DNA from 3 places in the Rhodoferax sediminis genome. Region 2 is predicted to be linked to each of the others. Evidence: predicted binding sites of a transcription regulator. Region 2 holds the regulator's gene; each other region holds the start of a gene.
The links. The regulator sigma-54, encoded in region 2, starts transcription at its own class of promoters, with help from an activator protein. The targets are predictions, from matches to a motif close to TGGCANGNAANCTGCTTT.

Region 1 (3,270 bases), 390 kb from region 2:
CAAAGTCGAGTGCACCCTTGGCCCAGAGCCAGCCGGCGGCCGCCGTCACCCTGTCCAGGCCGGCCTGGTCGACGATGCCGTCCGGACCATCCCAGTACCAGACCATGTGGGCGATCGGCAGGTAGCTGAAGGTGAACCAGAGTGCGGCAAACAGCAGCACCGCAGAGAACCGCGCGCGCTCGGCCAGCGAGCCGATCACCAGCGCCACCGTGATGGCGGCAAAGGTCGCCTGGAAGGCCATGTAGATGAACTCGGGGATCGCCACCCCCTTGCTGAAGGTCGCGGCCATCGAGTCCGGCGTGATGCCCTTCATGAAGATCTTGTCCAGGCTGCCGAAGAACGGATTGCCCGCCGTGAAGGCCACGCTGTAGCCATAGATGGTCCACAGGATGACGATGAGCGAGAAGATCACGAACACCTGCATCAGGATGCTGAGCATGTTCTTGCTGCGCACCAGGCCGCCGTAGAACAGGGCCAGGCCCGGAATGCTCATCATGATGACGAGCACCGTGGCCACGATCATCCAGGCGGTGTCGCCCTTGTTGACGGTGTCCACGGGCGCGGTGACGGCTGAAGCAGCAGGTGCCGGCGCCGTTGCAGTCGCGGCGGCCGGCGCGGCAGCATCAACAGGCGTCGCATCGGCCGCGGCCGATGCAGCGGGTGTCGCACCAGCCGCCGTGGGCGCCGCCGGCGTCTGCGCCATGGCGAGGCCGCCCGTCAACAGGCTCAGGCCCAGTGCGAGGGAGACAAGTAGTTTTTTCATGTTCTTGGCTTTCTGGTTGACGGGGGTGTTTAGAGCGCGTCCTTGCCGGTCTCGCCGGTGCGGATGCGCACGACCTGCTCCAGGTCGTAGACGAAGACCTTGCCGTCGCCGATCTTGCCGGTGCGCGCGGCCGCCTCGACGGCCTCGATCACGCGCTCGACCAGCTCGTCGGTCACGGCCGCCTCGATCTTGACCTTGGGCAAGAAGTCGACGACGTATTCGGCCCCGCGGTACAGCTCGGTGTGGCCCTTCTGGCGGCCGAAGCCCTTGACCTCGGTGACGGTGATGCCCTGCACGCCCATCCCGGAGAGGGCTTCGCGCACCTCGTCGAGCTTGAAGGGTTTGATGATGGCGGTAACGAGTTTCATGATGGTGGCTCCTTGGCGCAATGCCGGTCAGAAGGTGTACTTGGCGCCCAGCACCAGGGCGGTCTTGCCGGTGAACTTGCCGTCCGGCGTGACGTACAGGGTTTTGCTGGCATCGGTCCCCACCACGGCCAGGGTGGCCGAGAGACCCCTGCCAAAGTCCTTGCCCAGCGTCAGCGCGTAATCCGTATAGGACAGCGCGCCGTTGTTCTTGACCATCTGGTGGCCCACGTGCGGCACGACCGACCAGCCGTTGCCCAGATCGACATTGGCGCTCACGTCGAGGTAGCCGCTGTTCTTGCTGTTCAGCGTGCCGAACAGGTTGGAGACGCTGTCCGAATACTTGACGGTCACGATGCCCCAAGTCAGCGCGCCGTACAGCTCGTCGGTGTTGGCGTTGCCAAAGCCGGGCACGTCGCCGAGCGTGTTGTCGACGTACTGGTAGCGCAGGTAACCAACGTCAAAGGTGAAGTCCTTCGCAATCTCGCCCTTGTAGCCGCCATAAAGGTCGAGCTCCGCGGAACCGTTGGTGGCACCGGCGTCCTTGATCCACTTGATGGTGGAAGCCCACGCACCCAGGTAAAAGCCGCTCTTGTGGGCGAAGTCCACGCCGCCCTGCAGGGCCGGCTTGAGACGCGACTGCGAAATGCCGCGGTACCGGTAATCGGTGACGACGCCGATGTTGTAGCTCAGCGTGTAGTCGGGTGTCGGCGCCGCGGCAGCCGGGGCTGGGGCCTGGGCCTCGGCGGGAGTTTCGGTTTGGGCGAAGGCAGTGCCCCACCCGGCCAGGGTGGCCAAGACGGCAAGAGTCAGTGCAGATGCGGTCTTCAATGTCATGCGATTCTCCAATGAGGGTTTACGAGCACTCGGTCAATGCACGGACCGTGCCAGCGCCGCCACCTGCCCCTTTTCCCCTTCTGCGTGCACCAACGGGGGCGGGTCCGCGTTAAGATAACTGTATGAATAACCAGTTTGCACTATTGCGGTGCCATGCCGGCCCCCTCAACGGGCGGCAATCGCCCCAAGTTGGGGAGAGAGGCGCATGAGCCTGTCTTTGGTGCAAAGCCGTGCCCTGCTGGGCCTGGAGGCGGCGGCCGTCACCGTTGAGGTGCACCTGGCCAATGGCCTGCCCAGTTTCACGCTGGTCGGGCTCGCCGACGTCGAGGTCAAGGAGGCGCGCGAGCGCGTGCGCTCGGCGATCCAGAACTCGGGGCTGGAGTTTCCGGGCAACAAGCGCATCACCGTGAACCTGGCGCCCGCCGACTTGCCCAAGGATTCCGGGCGCTTCGATTTGCCGATCGCGCTCGGCATCCTGGCCGCCAGCGGCCAGATCGACGCGGCGCGGCTCGCCGGTCACGAGTTTGCCGGCGAGCTGTCGCTGTCGGGCGAACTGCGCCCGGTGCGCGGCGCGCTGGCCATGAGCCTGGCGCTGCATGCCGGCCACGTCGTCACCCAGCTGGTGCTGCCGCCCGGCAGCGCCGAAGAGGCCGCGCTGGTGCCCGATGCACAAGTCTACCGCGCGGCACATCTGCTCGATGTGGTGCGCCAGTTCCTGCCGCAAGGCGCGGGCGCCGCGGAGCCGCTTGATGGCTGGTCGCGCGTCACACCCAGCGCCGCGCCTGCCACGGCGCCCTACGCCGACCTGGCCGACATCAAGGGCCAGGTGGCGGCGAAACGCGCGCTGGAAATCGCGGCGGCCGGCGGACACAGTCTCCTGCTGATGGGCCCGCCGGGCTCCGGCAAATCCATGCTGGCGCAGCGCTTTGCCGGCCTGCTGCCGCCCATGACGGTGGAGGAAGCGCTGCAAAGCGCGGCCATCGCCAGCCTGGGCGGGCGCTTCTCGCTGGCGCGCTGGGCCGTGCGCCCCACCTGCAGCCCGCACCACACGGCCAGCGCCGTGGCGCTGGTGGGAGGCGGCTCGCCGCCACGGCCGGGCGAGATTTCACTGGCGCACCACGGCGTGCTGTTTCTCGACGAATTTCCCGAGTTCCCAAGGGCCGCGCTCGAGGCCCTGCGCGAACCGCTGGAGACCGGCACCATCACGATCTCGCGCGCGGCGCGGCGCTCCGAATTTCCGGCGCGCTTTCAGATGATCGGCGCCATGAACCCCTGCCCCTGCGGCTACCTCGGCTCGCCGCTCAA
Region 2 (3,270 bases):
TCTGCCGGGTCGTGAACCAGATCTCCCAGGCCACGCTGGCGGCGGCGTGGTACAGATCCTGTTCGTTGCGATACTCGGTGTTGGAGAGCTCGACCAGCACGCGCTGGGCCAGCCGGCTGTGCAGGTTCAGCAGCAGCGCATCGCGCCACGACGCGTTAAGCTGCACGCCGCCGCGCAGCGTCTGCAGATCCCGCTCGGCGGCGCCGGTGATGCGCTGCGCCTCCAGGCCCAGCAAGGCTTCCACGCCGGCCGCGCAGGGCAGAAAAAGTTGCAGCTGGTTCACAGGGTTTTTCTCAGGTTGGTGGGGGCGATCCGCAGCGCCTCGCGGTATTTGGCCACGGTGCGGCGCGCGCACTCGATGCCCTGTTCCTTCAGCATGTCGGCAATCTGGTTATCGCTGAGCGGCTTGCAGGGATCTTCAGCCGCCACAAACTGCTTGATCAGTGCGCGCACTGCTGTGCTCGAGGCATTGCCGCCGGTTTCGGTGCCCAGGCCCGAGCCAAAGAAGTATTTGAGCTCGAAGGTGCCATACGGCGTGGCCATGTACTTGGCGGTGGTCACGCGCGAGATGGTGGACTCGTGCAGGCCGAGTTCGTCGGCAATCTCGCGCAGCACCAGCGGGCGCATCGCCAGCTCGCCGTGCACAAAGAAGCTCTTTTGCCGCTCCACGATGGCGTTGGCCACGCGCAGGATGGTGTCGAAACGCTGCTGGATGTTCTTGATGAACCAGCGCGCCTCCTGCAGCCGCTGCTGCAGCGCCGCGTGGTTCGACGCATCGCGCCCGCCGCTCTTGTGTTGCTTGAGTGCATTGGCATAGATGTCGTGCACGCGCAGGCGCGGCATCACGTCGGGATTGAGCTGCACGCGAAACTTGGGCTGGCCGCCGCGCCCGACGTTGGTCACGATCACGTCGGGCACCACGATATTGCGCTCGACCTGCACGAAGCGCCGCCCCGGCTTGGGCTCGAGCCGGCCGATCAGCGCCATGGCGGCCTTGACCTGCGCTTCAGTGGCGCCGCACAGCTGCACCAGTCGCCGCACGTCGCGCCGCGCCAGCAGGTCCATGGGCTGGGCGCACATGCGCAGCGCCACCTCGACGACCTCCTGGCGCGCCGGGTCGCCGTGATCAAAGTCCTGCAGTGCGCGCAGCTGCAGCGCCAGGCATTCGCCCAGATGCCGCGCGCCGACGCCCGTGGGCTCCAGGTGCTGCAAGAGCGACAACGCCACCGTGAAACACTGCACCAGTTCCTCCACCTGCGCCTCGTCGGTGCCGGCCAGCCCTTCGGCCAGCGACTGCAGCGTGTCTTCCAGGTAGCCGTCGTCATTCAGCGATTCGATCAGGAAGTGCAGCGCGGCGCGGTCTTCCTGCGACAGGCGCAGTGAGAGCGCCTGGCGGTGCAGGTGCGACTGCAGCGATTCCTGACTGCCCGCCAGCTCGGTGGCATCCATTGCATCCGCGTCGCCCAGGTTGTTGCTGCGCGCGGGCGCGTCGCCGCCCCATTCGCTGTCGTCGGGCCGGACCTCGCTGGTGCCGTCACCGTCCCAGCTTTGCTCTTCGTCGCGGCCCGACAGCGGAAATTCAGCATCATTTTGAGCTGTAGCCCTCATGTCGTCCTGGCTACCAGCTACCGAATTAGTAGCAAAATCGGTGTCACGGTCGTCTTCGCGCACCCGCGTGTCGGACTGCGCCAGGCCGAATTCCTCGCGCGGCGCTTCCAGCTCGGCGACCTCCAGGAACGGGTTGTCATCGAGCATCTGCTCCACTTCCTGGCTCAGCTCCAGCGTCGAGAGCTGCAGCAGCCGGATCGACTGCTGCAGCTGCGGCGTCAGCGCCAGATGCTGCGAAATGCGAAGTGACAGGCCCTGCTTCATGGCGTCAGGCGACCGCCGCGCCGCCCCAAGGAGAAGCAGTACACGCAATGGCAAGCGCGGGGAGCACCCGGCCGGCGCCGGGCCGCCCCAAGGCGGCCGACGGCCCCCTCGGGGGGCAGCGCAGTACACGCAGTGACAAGCGTGGGGGCCATATTCACATGCGGAAATGCTCGCCCAGGTACACCCGGCGCACATCGGCGTTGTCGACGATCTCCGAAGGGGTGCCCTGCGCCAGCACGTGGCCATCATTGATGATGAAGGCATGGTCACAGATGCCCAGGGTTTCGCGCACGTTGTGGTCGGTGATGAGCACGCCGATGCCCCGGCTCTTGAGGAAAACGATGATGCGCTGGATCTCGATCACCGCGATCGGGTCGATGCCGGCAAATGGCTCGTCGAGCAGGATGAAGCGCGGCTGCGTCGCCAGCGCGCGCGCAATCTCGACGCGCCGGCGCTCGCCGCCCGACAGCGACAGCGCGGACGAATCGCGCAGGTGCTCCACCCGCAGGTCCTGCAAGAGCGTCGTGAGACGCTCCTCGATCTCGCTTTTGGACAGCGCACGGCCGGCCTGGTCGCCATCGGCGCCATGGCGCTGCAGCTCCAGCACCGCGCGCACGTTTTCTTCCACCGTGAGTTTGCGAAAAATCGACGCCTCCTGCGGCAGATAGCTCAGGCCCAGGCGCGAACGGCGGTGGATCGGCATGTGTTCGACCGGGCCGCCGTCGATGGTGATCTCGCCGGCGTCGGCCCGCACCAGGCCCACGATCATGTAGAACGAGGTCGTCTTGCCTGCACCGTTGGGCCCGAGCAGGCCCACCACCTCGCCTTTTTGCACCGACAGCGACACATCCTTCACGACCATGCGGCTGCCATAGGTTTTTTGCAGGTGGCGCGCTTCGAGCCGGCTCGGCACGTCGCGCACGGCATGCGTCGCTGCGTCGCCCGTCACTTTGGATCCCCGCCGAGGGTGCTGCTGGGACGCAGTACGGGTGCCGGCACAGCAGGCGCTGGCGCCGTGCCCGCCGGCGCGGAGGCAGTGGCCTTGGGTGCCAGCATGGCGCGGATGCGCGTGCGCGCGGGGCCGCCCGCAACGCCGCCCGTCGGATTCGTGACCGTGCCATCCACGGTGAACACGTCGGTTGCGTTGTTGTAGGTGATCAAGGCCCCCGTGGTCTCGTCGCTCAGCGTGGCGCCGGTGTAGCGGCGCAGGATGGCCCGCTTGATGAATTTGACGACGTCCGCCTTGCCGTCGTACTCGATGGTTTCCGACTCCCCCTCGATGTACTCGTCCACGCCTTCGCGCTTTTGCCGGTAGAACGCCAGCTTGCCGGGCTCGGCCGTGACGGTGGCGTATTGATAGCCCTCGGGGTCCTGGCGCACGTCGACCCGGGCGCCGCG
Region 3 (3,270 bases), 250 kb from region 2:
GTCGATCTCGATGCCATAGCCGCCGCAGCCGCGTTCGCGCTGCAGCAGGTCCAGCAGCGCGCCGTCGCCGCACCCGAGGTCCAGCACGCGCGCCTTTTCGGGCACGAGACGGGCGATCGACGCCGTGGTGGCCGCGTCACTCATGACGATTGCTCCCCGGCGCGATGCGTCGGACTCGCCACTTTACTATCAAAATAAGAGCGCACAACGCCCATATAACGGGGATCATCGAGCAAAAAAGCGTCGTGCCCATGGGGCGCGTCGATCTCCGCATAGCTCACGTCACGGTTGTTGTCGAGCAGGGCCTTGACAATCTCGCGGCTGCGTTTGGGCGAAAAGCGCCAGTCGGTCGTGAAGCTCACCAGCAGGAACCCGGCGCGCGCGCCGGCCAGTGCCTGGCTCAGGTTGCCGCCATAGCGACGCGCGGGGTCGAAGTAGTCGAGCGCGCGCGTGATCAGCAGGTAGGTGTTGGCATCGAAGTACTCGGCGAACTTGTCACCCTGGTAGCGCAGGTAGCTCTCAATCTGGAACTCGACGTCCTGGGTGCTGTACTGATAGGCCCCCACGCTTGCCACTGCGTGTGCCGCGCTGCCCCCCGAGGGGGCCGTGCCTTGCTTGGGGCGGCCCTGCGCTGCGGCGGTCGCTTTGCTAGCCGGCTCTCGCAATGTGCGACCGAATTTTTCGTTCATCACGTCGTCGCTCAGGTAGGTGATGTGACCGATCATGCGGGCGATGCGCAGGCCGCGCTTGGGAATCACGCCATATTGGTAAAAGTTTCCCCCGTGGAAGTCCGGGTCGGTCACGATGGCGCGGCGCGCCACTTCGTTGAAGGCAATGTTCTCGGCGGTGAGATTGGGCGCGCTGGCCACCACCACGGCATGGCGCACACGCTGCGGGTATTGCAGCGTCCAGGACAGCGCCTGCATGCCGCCCAGGCTGCCGCCCATGACGGCGGCCAGCACTTCGATGCCCAGCCGCTCCAGCAGTCGCGCTTGAGCATCGACCCAGTCTTCGACGGTGACCACCGGAAAGTCGGCACCATAGACCTTGCCGGAGCCCGCCGGTGCATCCGGGTCGGGCTGCATCGGGCCGGTGGAGCCGAAGCACGAGCCGAGGTTGTTGACGCCGATGACGAAGAATTTGTCTGTATCCACCGGCTTGCCCGGGCCGATCATGTTGTCCCACCAGCCCTCGCTCCTGTCCTGCCCGGCATAGGTGCCTGCGACGTGGTGCGAGGCATTGAGCGCATGACAGATCAGCACCGCGTTGGATTTGTCCGCGTTGAGGCGGCCGTACGTCTCGTAGCTCAGGTCGTAGTCGCGAATCGATGCGCCGCTTTGCAAGGGCAGTACATCGTCAAAATGCATCGTCAGGGAAGTGGCAATCAACATAAAAAACCCGGCGCGGCTGAAAAAGCGGGCCGGGTCATCTGATCGGAGGCGCAAGCCGTCTTTAGCAGAATTTCGGAACTCGCTGATTCCGGCGCCCGCAATCTGGAACAAATCGGCGCGTGGGTGAAGAATATTTCAAAGTATATCAATCCCGCCGACCGCCTAGCCCCGCAGGGCAAACAACCCCAACGCGGCAAAGACGGCCGCCGACACCCCGTGCACGAGACGGATCGGCACCAGCCGCGTCATGCGCCCACCAAGCCAGACCACGGGCGCGTCGGCCAGCAGCATGCCTGCAGTGGTGCCGGCCACCACAGCATCGTTTACTTGCACGGTTATGGCGCAAACTGGTCTGATTTTTGCTTGACTTTGGTGCATTCTCCGATATCGCGTCAATAACGCACCAATTTCGGGCATTTCATTCAAAAGAGGGTTTATGGAAGCACTAAAACAGGGCTCGGATACCTTGTTCATTCTGCTGGGCGGCATCATGGTGCTGGCCATGCATGCCGGCTTTGCGTTCCTGGAGCTGGGGACCGTTCGCAAAAAGAACCAGGTCAACGCCCTGGTGAAGATTTTGACGGACTTCTCGGTCTCGACCGTCGCCTACTTTCTGGTGGGCTACGGCGTGGCCTATGGCACGCACTTTTTTGTGGGTGCGGAGGAACTGGCGGCAAAGAATGGTTTCGAGCTGGTGCGGTTCTTCTTCCTGCTCACATTCGCGGCCGCGATTCCGGCCATCATCTCGGGCGGCATTGCCGAGCGTGCGCGCTTTTACCCTCAGTTGCTGGCAACTGCCGTTATCGTCGGCTTTATCTACCCATTTTTTGAAGGCGTCGCCTGGCATCGGAATTTTGGCGTGCAGGCCTGGATCCAATCCGTCACCGGCCAGCCATTTCATGACTTTGCCGGCTCCGTCGTGGTCCATGCGGTGGGCGGCTGGCTCGCGTTGCCGGCTGTGATCCTGCTTGGCGCGCGCAGCAACCGCTATCGCAAAGACGGCGCAATCAGTGCGCATCCGCCGTCAAATATCCCGTTTTTGGCGCTGGGTGCCTGGATCTTGACGGTCGGCTGGTTTGGTTTCAATGTCATGAGCGCGCAGACCATCGACAAGATCTCGGGACTGGTCGCCGTCAACTCGCTGATGGCCATGGTCGGCGGCACGCTGGCGGCGCTGGTCGTGGGCAAAAACGACCCCGGCTTCGTCCACAATGGCCCGCTTGCCGGGCTGGTGGCGGTCTGCGCCGGCTCGGACCTGATGCATCCGCTGGGCGCGCTGGTGGTCGGCGCCATTGCCGGCACGATCTTCGTAACCCTGTTCACGCTCACCCAGAACAAATGGAAGATCGACGACGTGTTGGGCGTCTGGCCCCTGCATGGGCTGTGTGGCAGCTGGGGCGGACTGGCCGCCGGCATTTTTGGCAGCAGGGCGCTCGGCGGGCGGGGCGGCGTGAGTCTGGCGGCGCAGCTGATCGGTACCACCATGGGTATCGCCTGGGCCCTGTTGGGTGGTCTGCTGGTCTACAGCGTGATCAAGGCCACGATGGGTCTGCGCCTGAGTCAGGAAGAGGAGTTTGAAGGGGCCGACCTGTCGATCCACCGCATTGGCGCCACCTCGGAGCGTGAGGCCAGCTGGTAGAGCCGGCGATCGCTGGTAGGGCGAGCGATGCGTCCAGGCTTGGGGCCAGCGCTTCCCACGACAGGGCGTGGTAGTCGAAGCCGGCCGCCAGCGTGGGCTTGATGATCTGAAAGTAGGGCGACACGTCGAAGTCGCGCGGCACGTACAGGCTGTGGTGCCGTACATGCAGAATTTCACGCACGTGATCGGCATGGTCCGGGTCCTGCAGGTGCACGATCTTGATCTGCGGCAGGATCGGAT

Region 1: a site for sigma-54 is predicted at 2,001-2,018, ahead of EUB48_RS20620 (TorF family putative porin). Genes of this name have one in related genera too.
Region 3: a site for sigma-54 is predicted at 1,740-1,757, ahead of EUB48_RS00100 (ammonium transporter). Genes of this name have one in related genera too.

Annotation. Positions count from the first base shown of each region.
Region 1 covers NZ_CP035503.1:4,261,370-4,264,639, forward strand. Annotated here, with positions in the region: gene EUB48_RS20610 (ammonium transporter) at 1-763, opposite strand, end outside; gene glnK (P-II family nitrogen regulator) at 793-1,131, opposite strand; gene EUB48_RS20620 (TorF family putative porin) at 1,159-1,965, opposite strand; gene EUB48_RS20625 (YifB family Mg chelatase-like AAA ATPase) at 2,171-3,270, shown strand, end outside.
Region 2 covers NZ_CP035503.1:261,678-264,947, reverse strand. Annotated here, with positions in the region: gene EUB48_RS01300 (THUMP domain-containing class I SAM-dependent RNA methyltransferase) at 1-283, opposite strand, end outside; gene EUB48_RS01295 (RNA polymerase factor sigma-54) at 280-1,872, opposite strand; gene lptB (LPS export ABC transporter ATP-binding protein) at 2,027-2,821, opposite strand; gene lptA (lipopolysaccharide transport periplasmic protein LptA) at 2,818-3,270, opposite strand, start outside.
Region 3 covers NZ_CP035503.1:15,192-18,461, reverse strand. Annotated here, with positions in the region: gene metW (methionine biosynthesis protein MetW) at 1-144, opposite strand, end outside; gene metX (homoserine O-acetyltransferase MetX) at 141-1,367, opposite strand; partial or broken gene EUB48_RS21545 (TMEM165/GDT1 family protein) at 1,554-1,706, opposite strand; gene EUB48_RS00100 (ammonium transporter) at 1,828-3,030, shown strand; gene EUB48_RS00095 (C40 family peptidase) at 2,924-3,270, opposite strand, start outside.